DNA from 4 places in the Janthinobacterium sp. BJB446 genome. Region 1 is predicted to be linked to each of the others. Evidence: predicted binding sites of a transcription regulator. Region 1 holds the regulator's gene; each other region holds the start of a gene.
The links. The regulator FNR, encoded in region 1, switches genes on or off when oxygen is low (the NO sensors DNR and NnrR bind a similar motif). The targets are predictions, from matches to a motif close to TTGATNNNNATCAA.

Region 1 (5,137 bases):
CATCTGTGCGTATTTGTTGTTCCTCGTCACGGCCATTGCCGGGCGGGTGTGGTGCGGGTTCTCCTGCCCGCAAACGGTATACACGGAAATTTTCCTGTGGGTCGAACGCCGCATCGAGGGCACGCGCAGCGCGCGCATGGCTCTCGACAAGCAGGGCCCCTCCGTGCGCAAGGCGTTCAAGAAGACGGCCAAGCACCTGGTATGGGGCGCCATCGCCCTGTGGACGGGTTTTACCTTTGTCGGCTACTTCACGCCGATCAAGGAACTGGCGCAGTCGGTGACCACCCTCAATTTCGGTCCCTGGGAATGGTTCTGGGTCTTGTTCTACAGCCTGGCAACCTACGGCAACGCGGGCTGGCTGCGCGAGCAAGTGTGCAAATACATGTGCCCCTACGCGCGCTTCCAGAGCGCCATGTTCGACCAGGACACGCTGATCATCACCTACGATGCCAAGCGCGGCGAACCGCGTGGCGCCATGAGCAAGAAGGCCGGCAACAACGACAAGCTGGGCGATTGCATCGACTGTACCCTGTGCGTGCAGGTGTGTCCGACCGGCATCGATATCCGCAACGGCCTGCAGTATGAATGCATCGGCTGCGCCGCCTGCGTCGATGCCTGCAACAGCGTGATGGACAAGGTCGAGCGGCCGCGCGGCCTGATACGCTACAGCACCGACCATGCGATGGAAAACAACTTCAATTCGAAGCAGATACGCCAGCGCGCCATGCGCCCGCGCGTCTTGATCTACACTTCCATCCTGGCCCTGATCATCATCGCCGTGTGTACCTCGCTGGCCCTGCGCACGCCCCTGAAAATGGACGTGATCCGCGACCGCGGTTCGATGGGACGCGAAGTGGAGGACGGCATGATCGAAAACGTCTACCGCCTGCAGATCATGAATACGTCCGAGCAAAGCCAGCATTTTAAAATCAGCGCTTCCGGCTTGCCGGGCCTGACCTTGCTGACGCGCGAAGAAGTGACCTTGCAGCCAACGGAAACGCTGGGCTGGCCGATCCGCCTGCGCGTGCCGCACGGCGTCGGCGAGAAGGGCTCGAACAAGATTGCGATCGAATTGCAATCGCTGGACGATCCATCGCTGCATGTGCGTGAAAGCGCGGTATTCATCGTGCCACGTTAACAAGGAAAGGCGGACGGGGACCGGGTGCCCTCGCCGCCGCCACGAAGTTGCAGGAAGGCCGGTCCCCATGCGGGGACTGGCTGATTAAACAGGAGAAATATCATGTCCGACAGTCTGAAACTGCAAGCACCCGTTGCACCGTGGTACAAGCATCGCTGGCCATGGCTGCTGATGATCGGTCCCGGCCTGTCCGTGGTCGTCGGCAGCTTCATGGGCTATATCGCATTTACGCAGCCCGATGCGCTGGTGGTGGGCGATTATTACAAGCAGGGCAAGGCGATCAACCAGGATTTGAAGCGCGACACGATCGCCAGCGACCTGGCCATGGATACGCGCCTGTCATATGACGTGGCTGCAGCGCGCCTCAGTGGTTCCGTGCACAGCTTCGGCAAGGCTTATCAGGCGCCTTTGCTGCTGCACCTGGCGCATGCGACCCTGCCGGAAAAGGATATCAAGCTGCTGGTGCAGCCCGATGCGGCCGGCAATTTTTCCGTGGCACTGCCGATGCTCGAGCGCAGCCGCTGGCAAGTGCTGGTGGAAAACGACAAACGCGAGTGGCGCCTGTCCGGCATCTGGACCTGGCCCCTGCAACGCAGCATCGCGCTGCACGCGGATGAAGAACTGTAAGTCTTATTTGCAGACGTCCGTACCGGCCGTAATCGCTTTCAACTTGGCCGGCTGCAGGATTTCGATCTCGCGGTTCGAGACGCGCAGCCAGCCTTCTTTCTTGAATTTCGACAATAAGCGGCTGACGCTTTCGATGGTCAGGCCCAGGTAGTTGCCGATTTCCTCGCGCGACATGCGCAGCTGGAAATTGCTGCCCGAATAGCCGCGTGCTTCATAGCGCGACGCCAGGTTGACGATGAAGGCGGCAAAACGCTGGGTCGCCTGCATATTGCCCAGCAATAGCATGACGCTTTGCTCGCGCGTGATTTCCTGGCTCATCATGCGGTGGAAATGACGCAGCAGGGTCGGCATATTGCCCAGCAATTGTTCCAGGCTGGAAAACGGAATTTCACACACTTCGCTGTCTTCCAGCGCCACGGCATTACAGTGGTGGCGGTCGGCGCTGATGGCATCCATGCCCAGCAGTTCACCCGCCATCTGGAAACCCGTCACCTGCTCTTCGCCACCCGGATTGATCTGGTAGGTCTTGAAGTGCCCCAGGCGGATCGCGTACAGGTTCTGGAACGAGTCGCCGATGCGGAACAGCGAGGCCCCGCGCACGATCTTGCGGCGGCGGCCGATGATCTGGTCCAGCCTATCCATGTCGCCCACATCAAGGCCCATCGGCAGGCACAATTGATGCATGCTGCAGGTCGAGCATCGTGCACGCAACGCCTCCACGTTCACGGTGGGCAAGGTGGGAGTGAGTAGCGCTTCAGTCATGTCGGTACCTTTTAGAAAATGCAACAACAAGTTTACTGCATACAGCTGCATACAGGGTTGCCGTATGCCAATTTCACCGTAAATTCGGCGAATAAACGACGTCCAGCCTTTAATTATATGGCAACATCGTCAAAAGCCCATACGGGGCGGGCAATTTGCGCGGCGGCGCTTGCCAAGCTGGGGTATTGATAGGAAAATTCCTGACAGCATTATCTGCCGCCTGTGCCGCCCGGCACTGAAAAGGAAATCATGAAGCCTCTCGGCATTAAAGCAAAAGTCGCGCTGGCCACCAGCCTGACCTCGATCGCCATGATCGCGCTGGTCACCATGATCCAGGTGCAGCACATGCGCGACGACTTCACCCGAGTACTGCTGAGCCAGCAGTCATCCCTGATCAGCCGCACCGCTGCCGAGCTCGACGACAAGCTGGGCATGCTGCTGCAGATTGTCACCCTGACGGCCAGGCAGCAGCCGCCGGAACTGATCGCCCAGCCCGCCAAACTGCGCGAATACTATGCGCGCCGCTCGATGCTGGTGCTGTTCGACGACGTGCTGGTGCTCGACGCGCATGGCGCCATCGTGGCCGACATGCCGGAAGTGACGGGGCGCGCCGGCATCAACGTCGCCGAGCGCGAGTACTTCCAGACCGTCCTGCGCACGCGCCAGCCCATGATTACCGAGCCGATGCTGGGCAAGTCGAGCGGCATGCCCATCGTGCAGATGGTGGCGCCCGTGCTGGCCGCCGATGGCCAGGTGGCCGGCGTGGTGATCGGCGTGCTGCGCCTGTACAAGGACAATCTGCTGGGCCGCCTGCGCTCGGAAAAGATCGGCAAGAGCGGCTATTACTTCATCCTCACGCGCGGCGCCGTGCCGCGCTATGTGCTGCACCCCGATACCAGCCGTTTGCTGCAGCCGCGCAAGCCGAACGCCAACCTGACGACCACCCAGCTGCTGAAGGAGGATGGCGAAGGCAGCATGGTCAGCACCAACAGCCGCGGCATCACGGCCGTCAACAGCTTCAAGCGCCTGAAATCCGTGAACTGGCTGCTGGCCGCCTCGCTGCCCGTCGAGGATGCCTTCGAACCGTTCGACGGCGTACTGTACCGGCTGGTGCTGTGGAGCATCCTCGCTTCGCTGCTGGCCGCCTTTGTTCTGGGCTTGGTTACCGTGCGCCTGCTGTCGCCGCTGGTGCGCCTGCGCGACACCCTGCTGGCCCTGCGCACCAGCGGCAGCCGTTTCACCCCCGTGCCGGTACAGCAGCGCGACGAGATCGGCGAACTGACGGAAGCGTTCAATGGCCTGATGAGCGAACGCGACCGCCTGCAGCAGGAACTCGAAGCGCGCGCGGCGGAGCTGGAGCAGGAACGCGACCGGGCCGAGGCGGCCAACCGCGCGAAGAGCGATTTCGTGGCCAACATGAGCCATGAAATCCGCACGCCCCTCAATGCCGTGCTGGGCATGGTGTATTTGCTGGGCAATACCAGGCTCGACACGGAACAGCGCAAGTACCTGACCATGGTCAGAGTGGCGGGCCAGTCGCTGCTGGGCATCCTCAACGATGTGCTCGACTATTCGAAGATCGAGGCGCGCCGCATGGAATTGTCGCCCGTCGAATTCGACCTCGATGAAGTCATGAATACCCTGGCCACGACGATGACCATGAATGCGGGCGAAAAGGAGCTGGAACTGGCCATCGCCGTCGAGCCCGACGTGCCGCGGCGCCTCGTGGGCGACGCCCAGCGCCTGCAGCAAATTCTCGTCAACCTGGCCGGCAACGCCATCAAGTTTACCGAGAGCGGCGAAGTGGTGGTGGCCGTCAGCCTGGCCGAAAGCGAAAACGGGCGCGCCTGGCTGCGCTTCGAAGTGCGCGACACGGGCATCGGCATGACGGAACTGCAGCAACAGCAGCTGTTTGCCGCGTTTTCGCAGGGCGACCAGAGCATCACGCGGCGCTTCGGCGGCACGGGCCTGGGCCTGGCCATCAGCAAGCAGCTGATCCACATGATGGGCGGCGACATCGCCGTCGCCAGCAGCGAAGGCAAGGGCAGCCGCTTCTGGTTCAGCGTGCCCTTCGAGATGCTGGCGCAGCCGGCCGAAACGCGGCGCACGCCGGCCCTGGGCCAGCTGCGCCTGCTGGTGGCCGACGACAACCGCACCACGCGCGAACTGATCGTCAAGCTGATCGAGGCGTGGGGCTGGCTGGCCGACGAAGTGGACTCCGGCTTTGCCGCCATCGAACTGTACCGCGAACGCCTGGCGCAGCAGCAGCCGTATGATGTGGTGCTGGCCGACTGGCACATGCCCGTGATGGACGGACTGGCCACGGCCAAGGCCATCCGCCAGGCGGCCAGCGGCCAGCGCCAGCCCATCGTGGTGATGGTCAACGCCTTCGCCCGCAACCACCTGGAGGAAATCTCCAGTGCGGCCGAGGCCGATGTCGTGCTGATGAAGCCGATCACGGGCTCCAGCCTGTTCGATGCCCTGCACCAGGCGCTGATCGCCAAGAATGACGGCGGCGAGCAGCGCATCCTGCACCAGCCGCTGGGCACGGAACTGGCCGGCGTGCATTTCCTGCTGGTGGAAGACAATCATTTGAACCAGGCCGTGGCG
Region 2 (5,137 bases), on a different contig from region 1:
GATGCGCGTGCCCGCCATCTAGCTGCGCTGGCGCCGCGAGGCATCCTTGGCGGCACGTAGGCCGGGCATGCGGCGTAGCGGGCTATGCAGTGCGCGCCGCTCCTGTTGCGCACTGGCAGGTTGCCGGAACGCTTCTTCTTCGGTATGGCCGCTCGGCGCGGCCGGGCGCTCGTCCAGGGTGAACACGGCCACGGCCGCCGACAATTTGACGGCCTGGTCCTGCAAGCTGGCCGCCGCCGCTGCCGCCTGCTCCACCAGGGCCGCATTTTGCTGGGTGACGTCATCCATTTGCGCGACGGCCTGATTCACTTCCGTGATGCCCGAGGCCTGCTCGGCGCTGGCCTCTTTCACGCGCTGGATGATCTCGTTGACTTGCTGCACCGAGGCCACGATGGCGTCCATGCTGTCGCCCGCCTGCTGCACGGCTACGCTGCCGCCATCGATGGTGGTGACCGAGGTGGCGATCAGGGTCTTGATTTCCTTGGCCGCCTGGGCCGAGCGCTGCGCCAGGGTGCGCACTTCGGACGCCACCACGGCAAAGCCGCGGCCCTGTTCGCCCGCGCGCGCCGCTTCTACCGCCGCATTCAGCGCGAGGATATTGGTCTGGAAGGAAATACCATCGATCACGCCGATAATGTCCACGATCTGGTGCGAATTGGCCCGTATTGTCGCCATCGTCGTCACGGCTTGCTGCATCGACGCGCCCCCTTGCACGGCCAGGGTCGATGCTTGCCCCGCCAGCTCGCAGGCCAGCTGGGCGTTGTCGGCGTTGTCATTCACGGCTTGCGTCAGCGTTTCCATGGCGCTCGACGTTTCTTCCAGCGAACTGGCCTGCATTTCCGTGCGCGCCGACAGATCCAGGTTGCCGGTGGCAATTTCGCGCGAGGCCGTGTCGATCGATTGCACGGCGCCCATGATGGTGCGCAAGGTCTGGTTCAGGTGGGCGATGGTCTGGTCCAGCACGCGCGACGTGGCGGCGATTTCATCATTGCCTTGCTTGGGCGCACCGGCCATCAGCTTGCCCGCCGCCAGGTCTTGCACGGCGTCGGCAATGCCGCGGATTTCCACCAGCATGGCGCGCCGCACCAGCATGGTCACCACGATGGAGACGAGGATCGACAGCAGCACCGTCAACAGCAGGCTCCAGCCCAAGGTGCGGAACTCGGCGCTGGCCGTCGCATGGGCCTGGCTGCTGAGCGTCGTTTCCAGCGCGGACAGTTGTGTCAGCTGCGTATTGAACTGGACGAATTGGGTTTCCGCCTTGAGCATGGAATTGGTGGCGATCGACTGGTCCATCTGCGCCATTTCCATGGTTTCCAGCACCGCCTTGCGATAGCCGGCCAGGGCCGTGATGGCCGCATCGACCAGGGTGCGTTCGGCGCCCGTGGCCGTGGCGCGCAGCGTGGCCAGCTGGGTGCCGATGGCCGCATGGCGCGCCTTGATCTGTTGCTCCAGCGTATCGAGGCGGGCCTTGGCGAAGCTGCCATTCGTCCACGACAGCAACTGGTACATATTGCCGTGCACATGCCTGGCCTCGCCTAGTACGTCGGCGGCCGCCTTCAAATGCGTGATGCGTACCCGTACCATGTTTTCCAGTGAGGCATTTTGCCGCACCATGCCATACCAGGCGCCGGTCGAGCTGAGTATCAGCAGCAGCAGGACCAGGGTGGGCGCCAGCAATAATTTTGGTCCGATGCGTAATCGATTGAGCATGCTTGACTCCCTGGCTATGGCTGTTCCAACCGCAGGCGGCGCGCGGCGTTCGTGCGCGCCGCCCTTGCCCTATTTCTTGTAGATCCCCGCTTCCAGCACCACATCGTTGACGCGCAGGATGTACGTGGTCTTCGGCTCGATCTTGCCGCTGGTGGGATTCTTGTACTGGTAGTCGACCCAGCCCTTGCCCTGCTTTTGCGCCAGCTCGATGATTTCACGGCGATATTTCTTGCCATTCGCGTCAGGGACATCCGTCAAATCCTTGCCCACGATGGAAGGATTGATGGGGTGGGCCAGCACGATGCCCGTCTTGATGTCGCGCATGTCCACATACAGCGAGCCCTGCACGAAGTCCGGGTCTTTCGCCGTGATTTTCTTCATCATTTCTTCCTTGCCATGCGCCTTCATGAAGGCGGCGCCCCGTTCGGCCATGGCGATGGCGTCTTTTTCCGTTGGTTCGACCGCGGCGCTGACGCTGCCGCCGGCAAATGCCAGGCACAGCAGGCTACCCGTGAATAAGCGTTTCATGAAAGCTCCTTGTGGTATCGAGGGATGTGTTGCCAAGTCGTAATTTACGTCGCCGGCGGTCCCATCAAATTGCGATGGAACAAACTACGGTGTTGCTTGTCGGCAGCATGCAACGTATCGACGGCTTGTTGATATGTAGCAATTTGGTTCCAGGCAGCAAGAACTATGATGACTTTCACAGCATGCCGAGCTGGCCGGGTATGGGGGAGGAAGAAGCTGGAATTGGCCGATATGGGGCTGGTTTCATGAAAGTTATCGCTATTTACAGGCAAGGAGCAGATCGTGTCCGCACCCATTACCGAGCCGTTTTCACCCAAGTTCAAGCCGTATACGCGGCACACCATTCAACAGGCGCGGCAGTGGGAATGGCTGCCGGAAGAGCAGCGCGAAGCCGTGCAAGTGGTGTCGCACGTCTTGCCATTTCGCACCAATGCCTATGTGCTCGATCAGTTGATCGACTGGAACAACATCCCGGACGACCCCATCTACCGCCTCGTCTTCCCCCACCGCGACATGCTGCCGCCCGAGCAGTACGCGCACTTGCGCGAGCTGGTGCTGGTGCAGCGCGACAAGGCGGCCATCGACGCCTATGTGCATGGTTTGCGCCTGGGCATGAATCCCCATCCAGCCGGCCAGATGACGCACAACGTGCCTCGGGTCAACGATGCGCCCGTGCGCGGTTTGCAGCATAAATATGCGCAAACGGTGCTGTTTTTTCCCAGCGCGGGACAGACGTGCCACGCGTATTGCACCTTCTGCTTCCGCTGGCCCCAGTTCGTCGGCATGGACGACATGAAGTTCGATGCGCACGAGTCGCATGAACTGGCCGCCTACCTGCAACTGCATCCGGAAGTGACGGACGTGCTGATCACGGGCGGCGACCCGATGATCATGAATACGCGGCAACTGGCCGCCTACCTGGAGCCGCTGCTGGCGCCGGGCCTGGAACACATCCAGAACATCCGCATCGGCACCAAGGCGGTGGCGTATTGGCCGCAGCGCTTTGTCTCGGACCGCGATGCGGACGACTTGATGCGCCTGTTCGAGCGCATCGTCAAGGCGGGCAAGAACTTGGCCGTGATGGGCCATTACAGCCATGCCGTCGAGTTGCGCCAGGACATCGCCCAGCAAGCCGTGAAACGCATCGTCTCCACGGGGGCCACCTTGCGCATGCAGGGGCCGCTGATCCGCCACATCAACGAAGACCCGGCAAGCTGGGCCGAGCTGTGGCAGACGGGCACGCGCCTGGGGGCGATTCCGTATTACATGTTTGTCGAACGGGACACGGGCCCGCGCGCCTATTTCGAGTTGCCCCTGGCGAAGGCGCACGAGATTTTCCAGGCCGCCTACCAGATGGTGTCCGGCCTGTCGCGCACGGTGCGCGGACCGTCCATGAGCGCCTTCCCCGGCAAGATCGTCATCGACGGCATCGTCACCATCCATGGCGAAAAACTGTTTGCCCTGCAATTTTTGCAGGCGCGCAACCCGGACTGGGTGCGCCGGCCGTTTTATGCCAAGTTCGATGCGGAAGCGACGTGGATGGACGATTTGAAGCCAGCCTTTGGCCAGGAGAAATTCTTCTTCGAAACGGATGAACCCATGCCGCACGTGCCGCATAAAATCATCCGCCTGGCACAGGCCGCCTGAGCATGCACGGCGCCGGCGGCTCTTCCCGCTCCGGCGTGGCCGTGTTTTGCCTCGTGTTCCTGCCGTTCGCGCTCGGGCACTACCTGTCGTGCCTGTTGCGCGGCGTCAATGCCGTGCTGACGGCGGAATTACTGGGCGCCATCGCCCTGACGCCAGCCCAGCTAGGCCTGCTGACCAGCGCCTTCTTTCTCGCCTTTGCTCTGGTGCAATTGCCAGTTGGCATGGCGCTCGACCGCTACGGCCCCCGCACGGTGCAACTGTGGCTGCTGGCGCTGGCCGCCCTGGGCGTGTGGCTGTTCAGCCGGGGCCACAGCTTTGCCGAACTGATGTGGGCGCGCGCCCTGATGGGGGCGGGCCTGGGCGGCTGTTTCATGGCGGCCGTGAAGGCGATCTCGTGCGCCATCGCGCCATCGCGTCTGCCTTCCGTGCATGGCTACCTGATCGCCGTGGGCGGCCTGGGCGCGGCCACGGCCACCATGCCCGTCAAGCTGGCCCTGCACTACACGGACTGGCGCGGCGTCTTCCTGGGCCTGGCGCTGGCGGCGCTGGCCATCGGCTTGCTGATCCGTCTGCTGTCGCCGGCCCTGCCCCTGCCTGCCGTGGCCATGAGCAAGGTCAGCGTGTGGAGTGTCTACCGTGACCGGGCCTTTCGCCGCACCATCGCGCTGATCCTGTTGCCGCACACGGTGTTCTTTGGCGTGCAAGGCTTGTGGGTGGGGCGCTGGCTGGCCGACGTGGGCGGCATGTCCGATGACAGCGTGGCATATCTGTTGTACCTGGGCATGGCGGCCGTCATCTTCGGCGCCATCGGCATGGGCATGCTGACGGAGTGGGCCGGGCGGCGCGGTATTGCACCCATGCAAGTGGCGGGCGTGGGCATCGTCCTGTTTGTCGCCGTGCAAGTGGCGATGGCATGCAATGTGGTGCCCAGCCTGCCTTTGCTATCCGTGCTGTTTACCCTGCTGGGCACGGTGACAGGGCTCGAGTATGCGATCGTCGCGCAAAGCATGCCGGCCAGCTTGACGGGCAGGGCGGCCACCTGCCTCAATTTGCTCATTTTCACGGGCGCCTTCCTGGTGCAGGCGGGCTTTGGCTTGATCCTCGGCTGCTGGCCACTGAACAGCCAGCAGCAGTATCCGCCGCAGGCTTACCAGGCGGCGTTTGGTGTGCTGGCGGCCTTGCAACTGCCGGGACTTGCGATGTTTTTCATTCACCGCTACAGGCGTGCCGGACCATCCGGTAAAATGGC
Region 3 (5,137 bases), on a different contig from region 1:
GAACCGAACGCCGCATAAAAACTGGGCGCGGAAATGCCGCCGCCCAGGCTCGCCTTGAGCTGGCTCAAGGACGTCGATTCATACCCCTGCTGCCAGAATAAAAACATGGCCTGCTCGACCGCTGCCTGCCGGTCGAACGTGCGTGGCCGTCCCATTTGCGCCATCCTTCGCTCCTCCTCATTTACTTACATACTACTCGATACAGAAGTCATTGACAACGCGGCACGTCATCACCTATATTTATACCGATCGATACATATGTGCCGCAACGACGGTCAGGGGCGCTCCTGCGCCTGATCTCTTTACAAGGATGTTTGCCGTGAATCTCGCCACTATCACCACCGGAGCCAGCCCCGCGCTGGCCGACCGCCTCCCCGTCGCCGGCCTGCTGGCCCTGGCCATGACGGGTTTTATCTGCATCGTCACGGAAACCTTGCCCGCCGGCTTGCTGCCGCAGATCAGCTCTGGACTCGGCATCAGCGCCGCGCTGGCCGGGCAAATGGTCACGGCCTATGCCCTCGGCTCCCTGCTGGCAGCCATTCCGCTCACCATCGCCACGCGCGGCTGGCGCCGCCGCAACGTGCTGTTGCTGACCATCATCGGCTTTCTCGTGTTCAATACCGTCACGGCCCTGTCGTCGCACTACTGGCTGACCCTCGCGGCCCGCTTCTTTGCCGGCATGGCGGCCGGACTGGCGTGGAGCTTGCTGGCCGGCTATGCGCGGCGCATGGTGGCGCCCCACCAGCAAGGCCGCGCCCTGGCGCTGGCCATGGTGGGCGCACCGGTCGCCCTGTCCCTGGGCGTGCCGCTGGGCACCTTGCTCGGTTCGCTCGTCGGCTGGCGCGCCGCGTTCTGGATCATTTCCGCACTGACATTGATCCTCATCGCCTGGGTGCTGGCCAAGGTGCCGGACTACCCGGGCCAGTCCGTCCATGAGCGCCTGCCCTTGCGCCGCGTCTTCACGACGCCGGGCGTGCGCCCCGTGCTGGCCGTCGTCATCGCCTGGATGTTGGCCCACAATATTCTCTACACCTACATCGCCCCATTCGTGGCGCCGGCCGGATTGACGGAGCGAGTCGACCTGGTGCTGCTCGTCTTCGGCGCCGCCGCCATGGCTGGGATCTGGATCACGGGCAAGCTGGTCGAGCGCCACTTGCGCGCCACCGTGCTGGCCAGCCTGGCCGTGTTCGCCGCGACGGCCTTCGTGCTGGGCGTCGCATCGCACATTCCCGCTGTGATCTACCTGGGCATGGCCGTCTGGGGCTTGTCCTTTGGCGGCGCGGCAACGCTGTTGCAGACGGCGCTGGCCGACACGGCAGGCAGTGGCGCCGACGTGGCCTTGTCGATGAACGTCGTGGCGTGGAATGGCGCGATTGCGGCCGCGGGCGTGGTAGGCGGCGCCCTGCTGGAAACGTGGGGCGCGGACGCCTTCCCGTGGGCCATGGTCAGCTTGCTGGTGCTGGCGCTCCTCGTCGCCTGGTCGGCCCGCGCGCACGGCTTCCGGCCGGGACGGCGCAGCGGCGGCGCGTCCGTAGCCGGGCATTGATACAACGCGTTTAATCAGCCACCGGCACGCTCAGAATGCGGGGTACGTGTCCAGTATGGGCGAGGAAATCGACCAGGGTGGCATGCGACAGCGCCACCGTGGCCGTATTGCGCAAGGGATGGGCTTGCACAGAACCAGCTTCCCATACGGCCTGGTCCAGCACCAGTTCCACCGCCTGCGCACTGTCATGCAGCAAGGCAAACAGGCTGACGGAGCCGGGCGTGATGCCCAGATGCTGGAGCAAGCGTTCAGGCGAAGCCATGCTCAGCTTACTGGCCGGCAACAGCCGCCCCAGCGCCGCCAGGTCGATGCGCTTGTCGAAAGGCACGATGACGAGAAAATGCCGCCGACCCTTTTCATCGCGCACGAACAGATTCTTCACCATCAGGCCGGGCATGGCTGGCACGTGGATCAGCGCCTCGGCTATGGTGTGGACGGCCGGGTGTTCGGCCAGGGTGTAATCGCCGGCGCTGCTTGCCAGCCAGCGGGACAGGGTTTCTTGCATGGAGACTCCTCAGCTCGGACGCGATGAAGAGATTGTAGCGGCGCGCCGCGTGCTGCGCTGCCGTCAGGGCGGGTTCTCGTCCTTGTCGGCCTTGTCGACCTTGTCGGCCGCCGCCAGCCCCCAGTCATTCCAGCCTTCGCCAAACAGCTCGATCGGATGCTGCGTGCGCTCGGAACCATTGCCGCAGCGCATGGCGTCCGGCGGACAATACTTGTCGCAGCCCCAGCAGATGCGTTCGGGGTTCTTGGGGTTCAAGGGAAAAGGCTTGGCCATGGTGTGGGCGCCGGGGTCGGTTGGGTCTTGTTGATGACTCTAGACCTGGCGCGGTGGGCGGTCAAACCAATTTCAGCTAAAAACTTGTCCAATATCAAGCTTATGCAGATAGTGGAGCATCTGCATGGCGCGGCCCCTACTCTGTATCTTTTCTGACGGAGATGGCCACTTCCAGCACGATACGCGCCACATTGACACCGCCGTCGGCGGCTGGCTGTGCCTTGAGCTCATCCAGCGCGTAGATCATCGTCACCATGGCGCCAGGCACGAACAGCTTGATGTCCTGTTTGTCGTTCATGTAGATGCTCTCGTCCACTACCGAGCCATCCGCCAGGCGCAAGGTAACGCTGTTGACCTGATCGCCATGGCGGCTGTCCTGGCCCGCGAAATACGTTCGTTCGATGATGCCCGTCAAGGTTTGCGTCGGGAGGCGCTTGGCCTCGATGCTTTTCCACCATGCTGCGGAAGCGAACAGGCCGTGGCTGCCTTTCAGGCCCATGTAGGGCCTGGTACTGTCGAGGGTGAGGGCCTGGGTTTTGGCAACACGGCCGGGATCTTTTGCCAGGGCTTCGGCGAGGGTATAGACGGGTTTCATCAGGTGCGGGAATTGTTAAAAACGGTCGCTCAATGTTTGCGCCGGATGACGTAGGCATTGCCGGCAGGTTCAAAACCGAGCGTCGGATAGTAAGACATGGCGTCCGGGGCGGAGAGCAGTATCAAGGACACTTCGTCACCGATGACGGCCCGGGTCCGCTTGACAAGTTCCTTGCCGATTCCCAGGCCCTGGTAATGCTTGTTGACGGCCAGATCCGACAGATAGCAGCAATACGCATAGTCGGTCAACGACCGGGCCAATCCTACCAGCTCCCCATCCACCCAAGCCGACAGCAAGAGGCAAGGCGCGGCGAACATGCGCGCGATTCTCGGGAGATTGTCGGTGGGGCGCTTGATTCCGGACTGATCGAAAACACGGACGACATCGACCGGATCAAGGGGGAAATTGTGACGATATTCTACGGTGATGTTTTTCATGGTTTCAAAGGTGGAGGTAAGCGCGCTTGGGCATGCTGTACCCATGATATGGCCGCAGCCTGTTTCGACAAGCATCGCTCATGTCGGCGTATTCATAGTATGGCAGTTGCGGGGGATAAGGGCTGTTCCCGTCTCCGCCACGCACCTGTAACTCAGTCAATTGCCCGGAACTTTAAAAAACATTGGCCCTCATACTCCACTTCGCAATCCAATGCGAAGCCGATTCTTGCAAGCCCCCTGACGCGAGTGCGGCTGGGCGGCAGCAGGATAGTGACCGGGCTAATACCCAGTTCCAGCCGGCGGTGCATGAACCGGCGAACCAGCGCAGGACCATGTCCCCAGAACGCGGGGAGCAATACTAGTGCCAGGTCAGCTTCGCGCCCTTCCTTCTGAAAACCGCCCCAGCCGGCAAACGCGCCATCAATCCGGATAGCCCACGGCCCATAGCCATTTGCTTGCCACTGCGCGTCCTTGCCTTTCGCCCATTCCATCACAGTGTGCTCATCCCAGCTTTCGGTGGCGAGCGGCATGTGGCGGATGACGTCCTGGTGATTCAACAGAACGAGCCATTCTTCATTGGCAATATCGGAGAGCGGGTGAAAAGTAAAAGCCATGTGCGTCTTGTCAGTTTAATGAGAAGCCGATGAACCTCTCATCGTGCCACGAAAACTACATACTCACCAGTGGAGAACAAAAACGCTGGAGCCGGGATTGTTGACTGTAGACGGGGCAGTTCCATCCTTCCTGCATTCGCAAGGGTGTGAAGGCAGAGTCAACATGCGTGAGGCAATCCTGCCAGCAAACGAACAAGCTGTCGGCAGCTTGTGTGACAATGCACACACTGGAAATATGGAAGCTTCCATCTCTCTATCTGATATCGAACAGACTTGGCAAGGATTGTAAATATGTTGGCACCATTACGTTTGAATAGACGCATGTACGCTTCCTTTGTCGCCGCCGTTTTTCTTGTTGCTGGCGTCTCATCGGCGCGCGCTACCACGCTTGACGAGGACAGGACACGCGGTGACATACATGGATTGTTTGAGATCAGGGATGCTGCAGTAAAGTTCATGGCAGCAGAGAATTCCAAAAACGACACAAGGTGGCAGGTCTTGGAGCCGAACCGGAAGATTCTGGTGACGAAATGCGCGGTATCTTTACGTGTGGAATGGGTTCCGAAGAGCCGTGGCCTGTCTGGATCAAATGTTGCGGTGAGCTGCGCCAAGACTGTAAAGCCCACGATACAGCATAAATGGGAAGTGTTTGTGCCAATCGCCAAGGGTCCACAACGCGCCACAGTTATTCCAGGAAACTCCTGAGTGACACCGCTTATTTTGAACCGCGGACGAAACTGCCACACAAATATTTCAATTTGGCAATGTCGATTTGCATTTTCTGAAAAATCATACATCTATCACGACCACGTTCCACACCACAACATTGAACGCATCAATTACAAATATTTCAAATTTCATTGAAAAAGTCAGCTCTTTCAACGTTTTTCGCCTATGCGCACGCGGCAGCTGTATACTCCATGTCATACGCATCCTATTCCGATGCCAGTTATAGCGAGCAGGTGGTCGAAGGACAATTCAATTCCTTGAGCAGCCAAAAAACTTCAGCATTGTATAAATCAGCTATCGATTTTTTCCACGCATGAGGAATTGATGGAACTGGGTTTCGAGGGATTTGACGACAGGGTTGCAACATTCGCGAGGGTATGGCGGGAGGGTCAATCCTGACAAAAAAGGAATATCGAAATTACTTGAAATCTCAAGATT
Region 4 (5,137 bases), on a different contig from region 1:
CTGCGCGCACGGAGCGCGACTGGCTGGCGAGTGTGGTGACTGGCTGCCGTGCTGCTTCAGGCAGTCAGGATCAGCTTGTTCAACTGGGTGACGCGCAGGCGATAGATCTTGCCGCTGTGCTCAATCTCCACTTCGCGGCCCTGCTGCAGCAGCGCTTCGCTGGTGATGCGGCGCGCCGGCTGGGCCATGCTGACGGGAGGACGGACGTGGGCGGTAGCGGCATCCTGGATCAAGGCTGGTTTTGAGCTTTGCATGTTGGGCTTTCTTTATCTCAGTTGAGAATGATTCGTATTTGCATTATTGTTGAATGTGGCCCGAAAAGCAAGGCTTATTTGTGTGGAATCCGCGCTTTTTTGCGGCGAGATGGCAGCGTGGAAGATGCTGCTGCGCAAAGGTGGCCGCTGGCGCGGCGCGGAAGGGGAGTGGCCGCAAAAAAGACCCGGCAAGGCGTTGCGCGCCTTGGCCGGGCCAAGCCTGTGCCAAGCTTGAAGAAATCGGGATGGCGCTAAATGGTGGCCAGCAATTGCGCCGAGGCGGTGGCGGCTGCGGTGGTATCGGCCTTGAGTTTGGCGGCGGCCAGCTGCTTGGCGCGCGAGCGCGACGGCGGCAGGCGGCGCAGGGTTTTCAGGGCGTCCGGATCCTTGATGCCGATGGTGCGCTGGTCAACCGTGATGAGGCCAATTTCATTGAATGCGGACAAGGTGCGGCTGACCGTTTCCAGGGTCAGGCCCAGGTAGCTGCCGATTTCATGGCGCGTCATGCGCAGGTTGAACAGCTTGCTCGAATAGCCCATCTGCGCGAAGCGGTCGGCCAGCGAGACGAGGAAGCGCGCCACGCGGGCTTCGGCGCTGAGGGCGCCCAGCATGCCGATCATGGCTTGCTCCCGCACGAGTTCGCGGCTCATCACGCCATACATGACGTTTTCCAGTTCCAGGTGCACCCTGCCCAGCGCCGTCAGCTTCTTGAACGGCAGCAGGATCAGGTCGCAGTCGGACAGGGCCACCGCTTCCGAGGAGTAATGGCGCGAGTGGATGCCGTCGACGCCCAGCATGTCGCCCTTCATGGGGAAGCTGAGTACCTGCTCATTGCCGAATTCATCGATGAGCACGGTTTTCAGGAAGCCCGAATTGACGATGTACAGGGTGTCGAACGGTTGGCCGATGGTATGCACGCGCTGGCCCGTCTTGAATTGCACGTGCTGGAACAGCAGTTCGTCAGCGGCGATGGTGCAGGCGCTGGAGATATGCAGCAGGTCGCACACCTCCTTCAGGTTCGACCAGAGCCGGCCCTGGCGCTGGCGTCCCGCTTCCATCGGGGAGGAGGGGGCCAGCGACGGTGAGGCAGCGCGGGTGTCGGGCGTTTGCGTGGACAGCATGTTCATCTCCTGGTGACAGGTAGTTCAGAGTTGAATGACGGGGTGCTCGGGGCGGCGGGCGGGCAAGGGTCGGCGGCGCGCGTCCAGGCAGGTAATGCTCAATTCGCTGAAGACTTGCTGTGTGATGAAATAACTTTCCAGCAACTTGATGACTGGTTTCAGTATGCCAACAACCGTATGCAATTAATATCAGCAGTGGCTGAATATGGCAGTAGGAGCTGCGGTAGGTGAGGTAGGATTGTTCCTACAGTTGGCGCGCGGACGCGCGCCAGGAGGATCACGTCTTGAAGGGCGATAGCAGGCGGTGCGCGACGGCATACTGGACCATTTCCGATAGGGAACTCATGCCCATCTTTTGCATGATGCGCGTCTTGTGCGTACTCACCGTCTTCACGCTCAGATGCAGGTTGTTGGCAATTTCCGTGATCGACTTGCCGGCCACCAGCAGGGAAAAGACTTCGAATTCGCGGTCCGACAACTGTTTATGCAGCAAGCTTTCATTCGGCATCATGATGTTGAGCACGAGCTGCTCCGCCACCTCGGCGCTGATGTAGGGGCGTCCCGACGCCACCTTGTGGATGGCGCCCACGAGCTGGGTGCCCGCGCTTTCCTTGGTCAGATAGCCTTGCGCGCCGGCGCGGATGGCGCGCACCGCATATTGCTCTTCCTCATGCATGGTGAGGATCAGGATGGACAGCTTGGGCGCCTCGCTGCGGATTTGCCGGATCAGGTCGACGCCGCTGCGGCCCGGCATCGACAGGTCGAGCAGCAGCAGGTCGAAGCCGCCCTGGCGCACGTGGTTGAGGACTTCAAACCCGTCGATGGCCTCACCCACGATGTCGATATCCGGCGCGCCGTCAAGGATGCGCTTTAATCCTTCACGCATGATGGTGTGGTCGTCGGCAATCACAATACGTATCATAGGCGGGCAATCTGGTGGCGTGTAATCTGCTGTGTCCGTTACCGGACAATCAAATGTTAAGAAACGAGAAATGTTGTCATTTTAACTGAAGTGGCCGCACGTTTGCCTTTTTCTTGCTGTGCCGGCAACGGCGGCCTCCGTGGCCATGTGACCCCTTATTTTGCCGGGGGTTCCTTGATCAGCCTATGCACGAGCACGGGCAATTTCGAGTGCGACAGCACCTTGTTGGTGACGCTGCCCAGCAGCAACTGGCCCCAACCGCTGCGGCCATGCGAGCCCATGAAGATCAGGTCGCATTGCTGCAATTGCGCCACTTCCACGATTTTCAGGGCCGGGCTGTCGGAAAAGGCCGTCAAGCCCGTCGCCTGCAGGCCCCGCTTGGCAGCCGCGTCGAGGATGGGCTGCCAGTGGTCGGCGCCCGCCTTGCGCATGGCGATGCGGTATTCCTCTTCGCTGGGATAGCTTGGCGGAATGATTTCGATATACACCGGGTACTGGTACTCGGGTGCCACGTACACGGCAAGGATGTCGGCGTGCATCTGTTCGGCAAAGGCAACGCCGGCGCAGGCCGTCAAGTTGGAGACGGTGGAGCCGTCCGTGGCGATCAGAATTTTCTTATACATGGCAGGTCCTTTGGCGATGACTCAGCGCGCGCAACGCCTCTTATTGTAGACGTGGCGGCAGCATTGTATTCATGTAAAGACTTGATAATTGTCAATACTACTGCACCTTCAGTATAGACAACATTGGCAGAAAGATCGTGTTTAAGGTGCAACGATGTCCCAGCGATATCCATATGGCGCTGTTGCGCAGGCGCCCGCGGGCAGGATTTCTTGTGCGGCGCGTGGTCTTGCACGCACGCCAATGGTAGTATTTCAAAATACAACAGCAGGAACACTTATTTCCTGGCGGAAAAGCTCTTGTGGGCCAGCTTTGCACCGGGAAGCGCGTTTTGAGATTTACCAACAGGGCGGCGCCCTGCTACACTCGCACCATCGCAGCGGTATTGCCTCAAATCATCTTAATCGAGAAATTGTGGGTATCAGTCTGTAAAACGCACAGTTCAGGCGGAATTTTGACAAATTATGGAGAAGCAGGGATATGACCAACGCCGCTGATGATTTCGATGCATTATTCGATGAAGTATCCGCGCAAAGCGCGGCCGCAGCCACGCCGGCGCCTGCCGCCGCGCCCGCTCCCGCCGTGATCGCGGATGACGATTTTGACGCGCTGTTCGACTCCGTGTCGGCCAGCGCCGCCGCACCGGCAGCTGCAGCCGCAGCGGCGCCGGTGGCTGCCGCGCCAGCCGCAGCGGAAGCGACCCCCGTGGCCAGCGCCGGTGCGCCTGGCGAAGCGGCCGACCCGGTCGACCAGTCCGACAAGCCGATGTTCGAGCGCCTGGGCGGCATCGTGCGCCTGCTGCACGATTCGCTGCGCGAACTGGGCTACGACAAGGCATTGACGGAAGCGTCGTCGCAGATCGTCGACGCCCAGGACCGCCTGGAATATGTCGCCACCCTGACGGAGCAGGCCGCCAACAAGGTCCTGAATACGCTCGACGAAGGCATGCCGGCGCAAGACGTGCTGTCGAAGAAAGCCAAGGACATGGACAGCCGCTGGACAGCCTTGTTCGATGGCAAGCTGAGCCTGGAAGAATTCAAGGCCCTGGCCGGCGATTCACGCCAGTTCGCGCAAGCCGTTGCCGAAGCAACGGAAGCGGAAAAAGCACGCTTGCTGGAAATCATGATGGCCCAGGACTTCCAGGACATCACGGGCCAGCTGATCAAAAAAGTGGTCAACATCACCAAGACGGTGGAGCACGAGCTGGCTCAGCTGCTGCGCGACAACGCGCCGGCCGAGGTGCGCGAAAAGCTGGCGCAAAAGCCGGTGCCGCTGATGCAGGGCCCGTCCGTGCCGTCGGTGGCGCTGGACCAGGATAATGTAGACGACCTTCTTGCGGATTTGGGATTCTAATGGACGATATGCTCAAGGATTTCGTCGTTGAGGCGATGGATCTTGCGGTTAATGTTGAAGAGCACTTATTGCGCCTCGAGCGTGATCCTGACAACAAGGAAACACTGAATGCCGTGTTTCGTTCTTTCCACACCATCAAGGGCGGCGCCGGCTTCATGGGCTTGCCCGCGCTGGTGGCGGCCTGCCATCTGACGGAAAACCTGTTTGACGCCTTGCGCACGGGCGCAGCGCCGGTAACCCCCATCGCCATCGAGGCGGCGCTGCAAGCGTCCGGTTTCGTGGCCGACCAGCTGACGGAACTGGCGAATGGCGCCGCGCCGGAAAGCTTGCCGGCCATGCCGGAAGAGCTGGAACATATCCTGACGAACGCCATCGAAGGCAAGGGCATGGACGCGCCTGCGCCGGCCGCCGTGGTGGCGGAAGCGGCCGTGGTCGTTGCCGAGGTCGCAGAAGTTGCCGTGGCCGCGCCCGCCGCCGCCGTTTCCACCGCCGGCGCCGATGGCCTGGACTGGGAAGGCATGTATAACGCCGTCGTGCCCGAGGGCAGCCGGGTCGCTGCCGCGCCGGTGTCCGCCGTCGCCGCTGCGCCTGCCGTCGTGGCCGCCGCGCCGGCCGCTGCCGCTGCCGCCAAGCCGGCCGCCAAGAATTGGGATGGCGCCGAACGACGCGAAGAGCGTCCGGAAGTGCGCCATGCCGCGCCCGTCAAGGAAGACAGCATCCGCGTCGACGCCGTCAAGCTCGACGCCCTGCTGGAAGTGGCCGGCGAATCCGTGCAGGCCGCCAACCAGGCTGCCGTGCTGCTTGAGCGCTTGCTGCAATTCAAATTCGAAGGCCAGGCTGCCACCCTGATGGCGACTCTGGCGGAA

Region 2: a site for FNR is predicted at 2,370-2,383, ahead of CSQ92_RS17650 (KamA family radical SAM protein). Genes of this name have one in related genera too.
Region 3: a site for FNR is predicted at 2,409-2,422, ahead of CSQ92_RS00595 (DUF3079 domain-containing protein). Genes of this name have one in related genera too.
Region 4: a site for FNR is predicted at 3,002-3,015, ahead of CSQ92_RS13880 (universal stress protein). Genes of this name have one in related genera too.

What each region holds. Positions count from the first base shown of each region.
Region 1 is NZ_PDZK01000004.1:371,030-376,166, reverse strand. Features, by position in the region: gene ccoG (cytochrome c oxidase accessory protein CcoG) at 1-1,138, shown strand, start outside; gene CSQ92_RS23750 (FixH family protein) at 1,241-1,765, shown strand; gene fnr (fumarate/nitrate reduction transcriptional regulator Fnr) at 1,769-2,527, opposite strand; gene CSQ92_RS23740 (response regulator) at 2,777-5,137, shown strand, end outside.
Region 2 is NZ_PDZK01000002.1:433,425-438,561, reverse strand. Features, by position in the region: gene CSQ92_RS17665 (DNA-3-methyladenine glycosylase) at 1-22, shown strand, start outside; gene CSQ92_RS17660 (methyl-accepting chemotaxis protein) at 19-1,713, opposite strand; gene CSQ92_RS17655 (cache domain-containing protein) at 1,783-2,241, opposite strand; gene CSQ92_RS17650 (KamA family radical SAM protein) at 2,524-3,888, shown strand; gene CSQ92_RS17645 (MFS transporter) at 3,891-5,137, shown strand, end outside.
Region 3 is NZ_PDZK01000001.1:122,836-127,972, reverse strand. Features, by position in the region: gene CSQ92_RS00610 (TetR/AcrR family transcriptional regulator) at 1-155, opposite strand, end outside; gene CSQ92_RS00605 (MFS transporter) at 401-1,546, shown strand; gene CSQ92_RS00600 (prolyl-tRNA synthetase associated domain-containing protein) at 1,557-2,051, opposite strand; gene CSQ92_RS00595 (DUF3079 domain-containing protein) at 2,115-2,324, opposite strand; gene CSQ92_RS00590 (hypothetical protein) at 2,461-2,919, opposite strand; gene CSQ92_RS00585 (GNAT family N-acetyltransferase) at 2,949-3,356, opposite strand; gene CSQ92_RS00580 (GNAT family N-acetyltransferase) at 3,509-3,970, opposite strand; gene CSQ92_RS28530 (hypothetical protein) at 4,262-4,675, shown strand.
Region 4 is NZ_PDZK01000001.1:3,138,044-3,143,180, reverse strand. Features, by position in the region: gene hemP (hemin uptake protein HemP) at 57-254, opposite strand; gene CSQ92_RS13890 (Crp/Fnr family transcriptional regulator) at 506-1,312, opposite strand; gene CSQ92_RS13885 (response regulator) at 1,653-2,297, opposite strand; gene CSQ92_RS13880 (universal stress protein) at 2,453-2,920, opposite strand; gene CSQ92_RS13875 (protein phosphatase CheZ) at 3,399-4,271, shown strand; gene CSQ92_RS13870 (chemotaxis protein CheA) at 4,271-5,137, shown strand, end outside.